Regions from separate parts of the Bradyrhizobium sp. CCBAU 53351 genome, predicted to be linked through region 3. Evidence: predicted binding sites of a transcription regulator. Region 3 holds the regulator's gene; each other region holds the start of a gene.
The links. The regulator PhoB, encoded in region 3, activates phosphate uptake and scavenging genes when phosphate is short. The targets are predictions, from matches to a motif close to TGTCATNNANCTGTCAT.
Positions count from the first base shown of each region.

Region 1: a site for PhoB is predicted at 1,831-1,847, ahead of XH83_RS19970 (DUF47 domain-containing protein). Genes of this name have one in related genera too.
Region 2: a site for PhoB is predicted at 1,371-1,387, ahead of XH83_RS19535 (RNA degradosome polyphosphate kinase). Genes of this name have one in related genera too.
Region 4: a site for PhoB is predicted at 1,184-1,200, ahead of XH83_RS24510 (YbhN family protein). Genes of this name have one in related genera too.

Region 1 is NZ_CP030059.1:4,226,927-4,230,114, forward strand. It holds gene sugE (quaternary ammonium compound efflux SMR transporter SugE) at 1-131, shown strand, start outside; gene XH83_RS19965 (inorganic phosphate transporter) at 124-1,131, opposite strand; gene XH83_RS19970 (DUF47 domain-containing protein) at 1,144-1,788, opposite strand; gene XH83_RS19975 (branched-chain amino acid ABC transporter permease) at 1,945-2,913, opposite strand; gene XH83_RS19980 (branched-chain amino acid ABC transporter permease) at 2,915-3,188, opposite strand, start outside.
Region 2 is NZ_CP030059.1:4,135,088-4,138,275, reverse strand. It holds gene XH83_RS19535 (RNA degradosome polyphosphate kinase) at 1-1,296, opposite strand, end outside; gene XH83_RS19530 (DnaA ATPase domain-containing protein) at 1,455-2,132, opposite strand; gene XH83_RS19525 (CDP-alcohol phosphatidyltransferase family protein) at 2,238-2,780, opposite strand; gene purM (phosphoribosylformylglycinamidine cyclo-ligase) at 2,938-3,188, shown strand, end outside.
Region 3 is NZ_CP030059.1:7,071,166-7,074,353, forward strand. It holds gene XH83_RS33735 (aspartate aminotransferase family protein) at 1-135, opposite strand, end outside; gene XH83_RS33740 (GcrA family cell cycle regulator) at 593-1,105, shown strand; gene phoB (phosphate regulon transcriptional regulator PhoB) at 1,178-1,885, opposite strand; gene phoU (phosphate signaling complex protein PhoU) at 1,924-2,640, opposite strand; gene pstB (phosphate ABC transporter ATP-binding protein PstB) at 2,652-3,188, opposite strand, start outside.
Region 4 is NZ_CP030059.1:5,148,047-5,151,234, forward strand. It holds partial or broken gene XH83_RS24500 (MFS transporter) at 1-287, opposite strand, end outside; gene XH83_RS24505 (ferritin-like domain-containing protein) at 425-931, opposite strand; gene XH83_RS24510 (YbhN family protein) at 1,371-2,453, shown strand; gene XH83_RS24515 (hypothetical protein) at 2,540-3,188, shown strand, end outside.

The DNA.
Region 1 (3,188 bases), 2.8 Mb from region 3:
GGACCGGGATCGGTGCGGTCGGCACCGCGACCCTCGGCATCATCCTGTTCGGCGAGCCGGCCACGGCCCTGCGTCTTGCCAGCATCGGCCTGATCGTCGCCGGGATCGTCGGGCTGAAGCTCGTTACTTGACGAAGATCTTGACCGCCCACCAGGTCAGCGCCGCGACGATGGCAGACGCCGGCATCGTGATGACCCAGGCATAGACGATCGAGCTGGCGACGTTCCAGCGCACCGCCGAGAGGCGGCGGGCGGCGCCGACGCCGACGATCGCGCCGGTGATGGTGTGGGTGGTCGAGACGGGAACCCCGAGGAAGGTCGCCATGAACAGGGTCGCGGCCCCCCCCGTCTCGGCGCAAAAGCCCTGCATCGGCGTCAGTTTGGTAATGCGCAGGCCCATTGTGCGGACGATGCGCCAGCCGCCCATCAAGGTGCCCATCGCCATCGCCGCCTGGCACGACAGCACCACCCAGAAGGGAACAAAGAATTCGCCGCCGAGATGGCCCTGCGAATAGAGCAGCACGGCGATGATGCCCATGGTCTTCTGCGCGTCGTTGCCGCCATGGCCGAGCGAATAGAGCGAGGCCGAGGCGAATTGCAGGATGCGGAAGGCGCGATCGACTGCGAATGGCGTCGAGCGCACCGACGCCCAGGACACGATTGCAACCAGCACCATCGCAAGCACGAAGCCGACGAGCGGAGACAGCACGATCGCAATGACCGTCTTGGACAATCCGCTCCAGACCGCCGCGGAGATCCCGGCTTTGGCCACGCCCGCACCGAATAACCCGCCGATCAGCGCATGCGACGACGAGGATGGGATGCCGAGCGCCCAGGTCACGAGGTTCCAGACGATGGCGCCGACCAGTGCCGCGAAGATCACCTGGGCGTCGACGATCGCGGGATCGATGATGCCCGTGCCGATGGTCTGGGCGACGTGCAGCCCGAACACCATGAAGGCGACGAAATTGAAGAACGCGGCCCAGAACACCGCGAATTGCGGCCGCAACACGCGGGTCGAGACGATGGTCGCGATCGAATTGGCGGCATCGTGCAGGCCGTTCAGGAAGTCGAACAGCAGCGCGACGGCGATCAAGCCGACCAGGATGGGAAGACCCAACGCGGCGTCCACAGCAATCCTGCCTTACACTTGCTCGATGACGATGCTGTTGATCTCGTTCGCAACGTCGTCGAAACGGTCGGCCACCTTCTCCAAATGATCATAGATCTCGACGCCGACGATGAAGTCCATCGCATTGCCGTCGCGATGCTTGAGAAACAGCTCCTTCAGCCCGATGTCGTGGAGATCGTCGACACGGCCTTCCAGCTTGCCCAGCTCTTCCGTGATCGCGGTCAGCATCGCCACGTTCGGGCCGATCGATTGCATCAGCGGCAGCGCACGGCCGACCAGATTGGCGCATTCGATCAGAAGTCCGCCGATCTCACGCATCGGCGGCTCGAAGCTGCGGACCTCGAACAGCATCACGGCCTTGGCGGTCTGCTGCATCTGGTCGATGGCGTCGTCCAGCGAGGTAATGAGGTTCTTGATGTCACCCCGGTCGAACGGGGTGATGAAGGTGCGGCGCACCGCCGTCAGCACCTCGCGGGTGATGTTGTCGGCGTCGTTCTCGAACTGGTTGACGCGCTGGCAGTAGACCGGCGTTTCCTCGCCCCCGTTGAGCATGCCCTGAAGCGCGATCGAACCCTGGATCACCGTCTGGGCATGTCGGTCGAACAGGTCGAAGAACCGTTCTTCCTTGGGCAGGAAAGCGCGAAACCATCGCATCATGGGGATAGGCTACCGGTTGGAAATGGCCCGGCCCGAGGGGGCCGTCATGAAACTGTCATAGACCATTTTCGATCCGCGCGCGTGTCATCTCACGCCCGCGGAGCCGGATCATCCACCGCTTTCACGCGACAAGTAAATTGACTTTAAATCAATGACTTAGAGCGATCGCCGGAAGTAATGCGCGATTTCACCGATCACGCCGCGGCGGAAGGTAAGCACGCAGATCACGAAGATCGAGCCCTGGATCACCGTCACCCATTGGCCGAAACCCGCCAGATATTGCTGCATGGCAATGATCACGAAGGCGCCGACCACGGGGCCGAAGATTGTGCCGAGGCCGCCGACCAGCGTCATCAGCACGACCTCACCGGACATCGTCCAATGGACGTCGGTGAGCGAGGCGTTCTGCGCCACGAATACCTTCAGCGCACCGGCAAAACCGGCCAGCGTGCCTGACAGCACGAAGGCCAGGAACTTGTACTGGTCGGTCCGGTAGCCGAGCGAGATCGCCCGCGGCTCGTTCTCGCGGATCGCCTTCAGGACCTCGCCGAACGGCGAGTTGATGATGCGGAAGATCAGGAGGAAGCCGGCGAGGAACCCGACCAGCACGACGTAATACAGCACCGTCGGCTTGGACAGATCGAAGATGCCGAACATGCGCCCCTGCGGGATGCCCTGGATGCCGTCCTCGCCGTGGGTGAAGGGGGCCTGGAGGTAGATGAAGTACAAGAGCTGCGACAGCGCCAGCGTGATCATCGAGAAGTAGATGCCCTGGCGGCGGATCGAGATGAAGCCCGTGATGAGCGAGAGCACGAAAGCCGCGGCGATGCCGACGAGGATGCCGAGCTCGGGCGGCAGCGCCCACACCTTCAGCGCATGCGCGCTGCAATAGCCGGCGGTCCCCATGAACATCGCGTGGCCGAACGACAGCAGGCCGCCGTAGCCGATCAAGAGGTTGAAGGCGCAGGCGAGCAACGCAAAGCACAGCGCCTGCATCACGAAGAACGGGTAGACGCCCGTGAATGGCACCGATGCCAGCAGCAGCGCCATCACCACGAAAACAATCATCTCGTCGCGCATCGCGCGCGGGGTTGCCTGCAGCGTGTCGTCCGTCAGGGTTGTCATATCAGGCCGCCCTTCCCGTCAATCCCGTTGGCTTCACCAGGAGCACCAGCACCATCAGCACGAACACGACGGTGTTGGAGGCCTCAGGGTAGAAATATTTGGTCAGCCCCTCGATCACCCCGAGCGCGAAGCCGGTGATGATGGAGCCCATGATCGATCCCATGCCGCCGATCACCACCACCGCGAACACGACGATGATGAGGTCGGCGCCCATCAGCGGCCGCACCTGGTTGATCGGCGCCGAAAGAACGCCGGCCAGCGCGGCGAGACCGACG
Region 2 (3,188 bases), 2.9 Mb from region 3:
GCGCGCCCAGCGGATGTTGGCTTCCTCGTCGAAGCGCGCCTTCAGCTCGATCAGCGCGGTGACCGATTTTCCGGCCTCGGCGGCTTCGGCGAGCGTGCGCACGATCGGCGAGTTGTTGGAGGTGCGGTAGAGCGTCTGCTTGATCGCGACGACGTCGGGGTCGCGCGCGGCCTGCTGCAGGAACTGCACCACGACGTCGAAGGATTCGTAGGGGTGATGGACGACGAGGTCCTTCTGACGGATCGCGGCAAAGATGTCGCCGCCGTGCTCGCGGACGCGCTCGGGGTGGCGGGGTACGTAAGGTGTGAATTCGAGGTCGGGGCGGTCGAGGCGGGTGAGCTGGGAGAGCTCGTTCATCGCCTGCACGCCGTCGACCAGGAAGACCTCGTCGTCGGCGGCCGAGAGCGCGTGCTGGACGAAGCTGCGCAGCTGCTCCGGCATCTTGGCGTCGATCTCGAGCCGGATCACCGACCCGCGGCGGCGGCGCTTCAGCGCGGTCTCGAACAGGCGGACGAGGTCTTCGGCCTCTTCCTCGATTTCGAGCTCGGAGTCGCGGATGATCCGGAAGGCGCCCTGGCCGTGCAGATTGTAGCCGGGGAACAGGCGGTTGATGAACAGGGCGGTGGCCTGCTCCAGCGAGATCAGCCGAACGGTCTTGCCCTCGGACGGCAGGCGGATGAAGCGGTCGATCTTGCCGGGCATGCGGATCAGCGCGTTCATCTGCCTGCCGTCGGCGGCGCGCGTGAGCTGGAGCGCGATGGTGAAGCCGAGGCTCGGGATGAACGGGAAGGGGTGCGCCGGGTCGATCGCCAGCGGCGTCAGCAGCGGGAACACGTTGTTGAGGAAGTAATCCTCGATCCAGGTCCGTTCCGCCTTGGTGACGTCCTTGCCGTCCACCAGCACGATGCCGACATCGGCCAGCGTGCCGCGCAGGTCGCGCCAGATCGCCTGCTGGTCGGAGGCGAGTTCGGAGACGGTGCGGTTGATCAGGGCGAGCTGCTCGGATGGCGTCAGCCCGTCGGGGCTGCGTTCGGCGATGCCCTCGCGGATCTGCGCCTTGATGCCGGCGACCCGGACCATGAAGAACTCGTCGAGATTATTCGCGGAAATCGACAGGAATCGTACCCGCTCGAGCATGGGGTGGCTGGGATTGACCGATTCCTCCAGGACGCGGCGGTTGAAATGCAGCCAGGAGAGCTCGCGATTGATGAACCGTTCGGGGCTCGACGCGATTGCCGGCGGGCCTTCGGCTTCCGGGGCTTTTTCTTTAGTTTCAATAGCTTGCGCAGAGTCCATCAGAAGCCGGTCCATCCTGTCTCGCCTCACTTTGCGATCTATGCGCAAAACCTGCGGGAGCATGTGTTAGAGCGATGACGTTTCGATGACATTGATGTTCCGCCGCTTGGCTGCGTCAAGCGGGCTTCGCCCCGCCCTTGGAGCGGGGCAGACCGGGGTCAGGCGTCCCGGAGCAGCTCCGCGGCCAGCGCCCTGGTGACGGGACGGCCGAGCCGCAGGGCCTCGCTGTCGAGCAGTTCCACGGCCTGGCGGGCCGCGGCCGAGGACCGCTCCAGGCGGGTGGCGAGGTAGCCGACCACGCTCTCGTCCACATTGAGCTGGCGGTCGGCGCAGAATTTGACGATCAGGCCGCGGAAGAGCTGGTCGTCGGGCGGCAGCAGCGTGACAACAGGCACGGCGCGCAGACGCGAGCGCAGGTCGCGAAGCTCGATCTCCAGCGCGGCCGGCACCTCGCGTCCGGTGAACAGCACATAGGCGCCGTCCTCGCGGGCGAGGTTCATCAGGTGGAAGAGGGCGCGTTCGTCGAAGTCCTTGGCCCTGATATCCTCGACCACCAGCGCGCCGGTGGCGAGCGCGCCCGGCACGCCTGCGGCCGTCAGGGCGTTGGCGACGGTCGAGCGTGCCCCCGACATTTCGGCCCAGATCGCGGCGAGGTGGCTCTTGCCGCTGCCTTCCGGGCCGGCCAGCCACATGATCCGGTTCGGCCATTCCGGCCAGCGCTCGATCAGGGCCAGACCAGCCGCGTTGGCGGGGCCTTCAAGGAAATTGTCCCGGCTGAGGCTTTCCGCATGCGGAAGCGAAAACGCCAATTGTCGGGGATGGACGCGGCCTGCCACGCTTGCTTTGCTCCATGCCGGCGCGCCGGCCCGTTTGAAGAATGCGACTTGATCGAGCGGAGTTGGCCTTTTGCGCGGCCGCTTCTCCTCTCACTTGGTCTGCTCTTACTTGGCCTCGATCGTGCTCATGTGCCGCAGCCACTCGACGAGATAGAGCGACACCGAGGAGAGCGTGAAGACCGTGACGAGGCCCATCAGGATGATATCATAAGGAGCCGGCTTGAAGCCGAAGGCAAGCGCCGCCAGCACCAGCGCCGCGAACGCCACTTGCGCAACGGTGTTGAGCTTGGACACTTTCGACGGCTTCATCTCGACGGGCCGGTCGAACAGCCAGGACACGATCACGGCGGCGACGATCATGATGTCGCGCGAGACCACCAGGATCACGATCCAGCGCGGAATCGCCCCCCAGATCCCCAGCGCCATGTAGATCGAGACCAGCAGGGCCTTGTCCGCGAGCGGATCGAGCAGGGCGCCGAGCTCGCTCGTCATGTTGAAGCGCTTGGCCAGGAAGCCGTCCACGGCATCGCTGATACCGGCGATCAGGAAGACGGCGAACGCGACCTCCATTTGGCTCGATACGATGGCCCAGACGATGATCGGGACCAGCATGATGCGGCCCAGGGTAATGATGTTCGGAATACTCACGAAAGCGCTTCCCGGCACCCGGTCTGACCTCGAATCCGGCCTCTCGGGAGGCTGAACCGGTTGATATCTCTACATAGTATATGGCGGTGCGCCATGCGAGCCATTGCGCGTCCCCGGAATTCGACGTAACCAGCCGCAAACCCACTGGAAATCGGGCATGACCGACCGCAAAAACGGCCTCACTTACGCCGATTCAGGCGTCGATATCGACGCGGGCAACCGCTTGGTCGATCTGATCAAGCCGATGGTGCGCGCCACGGCGCGGCCCGGCGCCGACGCCGAGATCGGCGGCTTCGGCGGACTGTTCGACCTCAAGGCGGCCGGTTTCAAGGACCCCGTCCTGGTGGCCGCGACCGACGGTGTCGGCACCAAGGTCAAGATCGCCATCGAGACCGGACTGCATGGCGG
Region 3 (3,188 bases):
TACAGCAACGCCCGAGGTGAAATCGAGATAGCGATCGCCATTGGTCGCGATCAGCCAGCAGCCTTCGCCGCGCTCAAAACCGAGGTTGGCCCTGGCGAAAACGGGGAGCAAATGCGGCGCTACGCTGTTAGTCATGACGGTCACTTGATGTTGCGGACGGTGTGAGGCGTGCATTGCGCAACGCACCATTGACCGGCCCGGAAAACGAAACGTGCCGCCTTTTAAGGGCGGCACGCGGGACTATCTTAGGCCTGGTGAAACGGGTGTCAATGCCGCCCGAAAGCCTCGGGAAACGCAGATTCCGTAGTCTTGCGGTGGCGATTTTGCGGGTTTTACACCACGGAACATGTGGAAGCGAGTCGGCGGACTCTTGCGCGTGAGTCACGCCATATTGTAGCGTTTGGGCTGTCAGATACGACATCTCGTGCAACAGTTCTGATCCCAAGAGTCCTCATGTACCGGCGTAAACGTTCGGGCGCGAGTAGCGCGCCCGGCGAGCCTTAAGGGATTCTGACGGCACGGGTTTTTGAGGCTTAGGCATTCGCCGCACGGACCGCCAGGATGGCAGAAGCGCAGCGAGGGAAAGGGTGCAATGACGGTTTTGACCTGGTCCGACGATCGCGTCGAGCAGCTGAAAAAGCTCTGGGAGGCCGGATTGTCGGCCAGCCAGATCGCAGCAGAGCTCGGCAATGTGACCCGCAATGCCGTGATCGGCAAAGTGCACAGGCTCGGCCTGTCCGGCCGCGCCAAGAGCCCTTCGTCGGCCGCGCCGCGGCCGCGCAAGGCACGCCCGGCGCAGCACATGATGCGGGTGACCCGCCCCATTGCGCGCGGCAATACCGCACTGGCGCAGGCCTTCGAGGTCGAGGTCGAGGCCGAACCGGTCACCTATGACAACGTGGTGCCGATGAGCCAGCGGCTGTCGCTGCTCGAGCTTAACGAGGCGACTTGCCACTGGCCGGTCGGCGATCCCTCGAGCCCGGATTTCTTCTTCTGCGGCGGCAAGGCGCTGTCCGGCCTGCCCTACTGCGCCCAGCATTCGCGCGTGGCGTATCAGCCGGCAGCGGATCGCCGGCGCGCACCGGCGAAGCCGGGCCCGCGGTAAACACGGTCTCAGGCATCGAGACGAAAAAGCGCGCCAGCTGGCGCGCTTTTTGTTGGATTACGGAAGCAGGTCCTACGTCTGCTCAGCCTTCGCAAAGCGGTCATCCAGCGCGTAGCCGGCGCCGCGGACGGTGCGGATCGGGTCCTGCTCGCGACCGAGATTGAGCAGCTTGCGCAGGCGGCCGATATGGACGTCGACGGTGCGCTCGTCGATATAGATGTCGCGGCCCCAGACGCTGTCGAGCAGCTGCTCGCGCGAGAACACGCGGCCGGGATGCTCCAGGAAGAACTCCAGAAGCCGATATTCGGTCGGGCCGAGATCGATCGGGCGGCCCGAGCGCGCCACGCGGCGCTTGTCGCGGTCGAGCTCGATGTCGCCATAGGCCAGCACTGTGGCGAGCCGCTCGGGGCTGGCGCGCCGCAAGAGGCCCTTCACGCGCGCCAAGAGCTCCGGCACCGAGAACGGCTTGACGATGTAGTCGTCGGCGCCGGTCGCAAGGCCGCGCACCCGCTCGCTCTCCTCGCCGCGCGCGGTGAGCATGATGATCGGCAGCTGCTTGGTCTCGGGCCGGGTGCGCAGGCGCCGGCACAGTTCGATGCCCGAGAGGCCCGGCAGCATCCAGTCGAGCACGATCAGGTCGGGAATGTGCTCCTTGAGGCGGGTGTCGGCGTCGTCGCCGCGCATCACCGTCTCGACGTCATAGCCGTCGCCTTCGAGGTTGTAACGCAGAAGCTCGGTGAGAGCTTCCTCGTCCTCAACCACCATAATGCGTGCGCCCATGGTGTCGTCGCTCCTTAGGTCTTCAGCTATTCAAGTCTTCAGGTATTCGGAACCGTCGTGGCGAAAGTCGTCATGTCGCCCTTCGGCCGCTTGTCGGTGATCGCCTGGCCCTCGATCATGTAGAACACGGTCTCGGCGATGTTGGTGGCGTGGTCGCCGATCCGCTCGATGTTCTTGGCGCAGAACATCAAATGGATGCAGAACGAGATGTTGCGCGGATCCTCCATCATGTAGGTGAGGAGCTCGCGGAACAGCGAGGTGCAGATCGCGTCGACTTCCTCGTCGCCCTTCCACACCGCCATCGCCGCCGGCAGATCGTGCGCGGCATAGGCATCCAGCACCGACTTGACCTGCTGCTGCACGAGGTCGGTCATGTGCTCGAGGCCGCGGAACAGCTTGAGCGGATGGAAGTCGGTCTCCAGCGCCGCGACGCGCTTGCCCATGTTCTTGGCGAGATCGCCGATGCGCTCGAGGTCGGTCGCAACGCGCATGGCGCCGACGATCTCGCGCAGATCCACCGCCATCGGCTGGCGGCGGGCGATGGTGAGCACGGCGCGCTCCTCGATGCGCTTCTGCAGTGCGTCGAGATCGGCGTCGATGGTGACGACGCGCTGGCCGAGCGCGACGTCGCGGCGGATCAGCGCACCGACGGAATCGACGATCATGCGCTCGGCGATTCCGCCCATCTCGGCGACCAGGCGGGTGAGCTCCTGGAGGTCGGTGTCGAAAGCCTTTGCGGTATGTTCAGAACCCATGTTGCGTCTCCTCAGCCGAACCGGCCGGTAATGTAATCCTGCGTACGCCGATCGCTCGGCGACGTGAAGATCTTGCTGGTGTCGTCGAACTCGATCAGCTCGCCGAGATACATGAAGGCGGTCTTGTCGGAGACGCGCGCCGCCTGCTGCATGTTGTGGGTGACGATCGCGATCGTGTAGTTCTCGGACAATTCCTGGATCAGCTCCTCGACCTTGGCGGTCGAGATCGGATCGAGCGCCGAGCAGGGCTCGTCGAACAGGATCACTTCAGGCCGCACCGCGACGGTGCGGGCGATGCAGAGGCGCTGCTGCTGGCCGCCGGACAGCGACAGGCCGGAGGCGTTGAGCTTGTCCTTGACCTCGTTCCACAGCGCGCCGCCGCGCAGCGCCTTCTCGACCCGGTCGTCCATCTCGGACTTCGAGATTTTCTCGTAGAGGCGGATGCCGAAGGCGATGTTCTCGTAGATCGTCATCGGGAACGGCGTCGGCTTCTGGAACACCATGCCGACCCGGGCACGCAGCAGGTTGAGGTCGAGCTTGGGGTCGAG
Region 4 (3,188 bases), 1.9 Mb from region 3:
AAGACGCGCTTGGCGCCGATCCGGTCGCCGAGAGCGCCAGCCGTCAGGATGAAGGCGGCAAACGCGATAGTGTAGGCGCTGACCACCCATTGCAGTTCGGGGACGCCGCCGCCGAGCGCCCGGCCCATCGCATCGAGTGCCGTGTTGACGATGGTGACGTCGAGCTGCACCACGCCATAGCCGAGGCTCATTGCAGCCAGCGTGAGAGAAGTCGCAAGAGCCGAGCCCGCGCGTGGCGTGTCGGCCCTGCCGTCGAAGGTTTCATATTTGATGGTGTTGGCTCGCATGCTGCACCTCGATTGCAGCCCCCTGCGACATATACGCCTTTAGCCCGCGGTCATGCTTCGAGACCGACCGAATAATGATGTTAAACGTGAAGCGCCGCGCGGACCACCGCGCGGCGCCAATCATGGTTGGCCTTGCATCAGCTCGCCGCGCGCAAATTCACCTTGCTCTCGGCGAGCGTCGTCAGCTTCTTGTCGGTCGCCTTTTCCTCCTCGAGCGTCTTGGCGAGCACGCTGGCGCAATCGTTGCGGCCGAGCTGCTTGGCCCAGGCGATCAGGCTGCCGTAGCGCACGATCTCGTAATGTTCGGCGGCCTGTGCCGCGTTGATCAGCGCGGCATCGAGCACCGCCTTGTCGGCGACTTCGCCGGCGGTCTCGTCGGCTTCCTCGATGATGCCGTCGATCGCCGGACAGTCGACCGCCTTCACGGGGACGCCATGCATCTTGAACACTTCCTCGAGCCGCTTGACGTGCTCCTTGGTCTCCTCGAGGTGCGTCAAAAAGCCCTGTTTCAGCTGTGGATCCGTGGCCTTGCTCGCCATCTTCGGCAGCGCCTTGGTCAATTGCTGCTCGGCGTAATAGATGTCCTGAAGCTGGTGCACGAACAGGTCATTCATGGTCTTGATGTCTTTTGTGAACAGTCCCATCGTCCGTCCTCTTCCGGTTTTTGGAACACGAAGGCCGCGGCTTGCACGAAAAGCCGCTTATTCCGCCATGCTCGGTTGCTGATGGGGCCCAACGAGCGCCCGGCATCGACGTTCCAAAAAAGACCCGTAAGGCTTGCGCTGGAACAATGCGGCCGGCGCCGGGACCTGAGATCATGGGGCCCATACGAACGCACGAGCCGGGCCGGTTTCACGACTCATATGCTTAACGCGCCTGCTTAACGCGCCTCCGATGTGAACCACGTATGACAAAGTGGCCGGTCCAGCGCAGAACCTCTTGTTGTCAAGGGCTGCACAAGCCGCTGTTTTTGCCTTAAATGAGCTGGATCATGCCGAGCGATCGATGCCCGCCTTTGGCCATGATCACACCCGACTGGCCAATGCCTGGCCCGGTCGGTCTTGCCCCCCGCCGGGAGGATGAATGCACGGACTGCTGCCCGCGCTGAAACGCGGCTTCAAGAGATGGATCGGCTGGCGACGCCTTGGCGTTGCCGCGAGCATCTTCATCATCGCTTTCGCGATCACCACGCTGGTGCGGACCCTCAAGGGCATCGATACCGGGGTCATCCTGACTGCGTTAACCGAGATCCCCCGCGGGAGCATCGGGCTGGCGGCGATCTGCGTGTTTTTCGCGTTCTGTACGCTGACCTTCTACGATTTTTTTGCACTGCGAACGATCGGCAAGAAGCACGTGCCCTATCGCATCGCGGCGCTCTCCAGCTTCACGTCCTATTCGATCGGCCACAACATCGGCGCCACCGTGTTCACCGGGGGCGCGATCCGCTTCCGGATCTATTCGGACTACGGCTTGAACGCGATCGACGTCGCCAAGATCTGCTTCCTGTCGGGCCTGACCTTCTGGCTAGGTAACATCTTCGTGCTCTCGATCGGCATGGCGATCCATCCGGATGCGGCGTCCTCGATGGATCAGCTGCCGTCGTCGATCAACCGGCTGATCGCGCTTGGCGGCCTCGCCTCGATCGGCGCCTATCTGGTCTGGCTCTGCATGGGCGAGAAGCGACGCGAGCTCGGCCAGAAGGGCTGGAAGGTGGTGCTGCCTTCCGCGCCGCTGACCCTGGTGCAGATCCTGATCGGGGTGGTCGATCTCGGCTTCTGCGCCACGGCGATGTACCTCCTGATGCCGGCCAACCCGCCGATCGACTTCATGTCGCTCGCCGTGGTGTTCATCCTGGCGACGCTGCTCGGCTTCGCCAGCCATGCGCCCGGCTCGATCGGGGTGTTCGACGCCGCCATGCTGCTGGCGCTGCCCGAATTCGGCCGCGAGCAGCTCCTGGCGACGCTCCTGGTGTTTCGCATTCTCTATTTCGTGATCCCGTTCGGCCTTGCCATCTCCATCATGGGCACCCGCGAGCTCTGGATGAACGTGGTGGAGCCCTGGCAGGAGCGGCGGCGGCTGGCGGAGGCCTGTGCCCAGGCCAATCTGCCCAAGGAGGTGACGCCCATGGAGCGCGAGCGGTTGCTGCGGCAGGCCAATAAGCGCTGAAATGGTCGGCCCGGACCAAAGGGTTGCGGGCGGCGGCGCAATGCTCTCTTATTTCCGCCTCAACTTTGCCGTTGAAGACGCGGGCCATGATCCCTGTATTCCTTCGTACCCTCTCCGCCGGCGCCCTGCTGCTGGCCGGGCTTTTGACCGTTTTGCCGGCCGAACGCGCCGCCGCCCAGGATGCCGGCACGCTGCAGATCAGTTGGGAGGTACGTAATCGCTTCCGGCTGTTCCGCGAGGAGCGCGACTTCCTGCTCCATGTCGAGAATGCGCGTAACCGCAACATCCTCGCCGCAGAACAATCGCTGGAGCAGCAGAGCGAAGGCCGCGGCTGGGCCCGCAACATGGTCAACCGCCTCTGCATCGACCTCCAGGGCCGCGTCAACCAGCCCTGCACCCGCGACAACACCAAGGAAAACTACCTCACCCCGATCGACCATCCCGTCACCGTACGCCTCGTCGGCGCGGTGCCGGTCGGCGCCATCTGCGCCTGGTCGTTCGACGACGGCGACGGCCCGCAACAATCGACCTTCGATTGCGCCGAGCCGATCAATTTGCGTGTCCGCTACGGCAAGCCGACGGTCGCGACCGTCGATGTCTCCTCCGGCTCCGATCCGACTCAGAAGGTCCAGACCGAGATCCAGGTCCGCGACGTCTTCGTCGCCGGCCTCGGCGACAGCATCGCCTCGGGCGAGGGCAATCCGGACCGGCCGCTGGCGCTGTCCGACGAAGGTT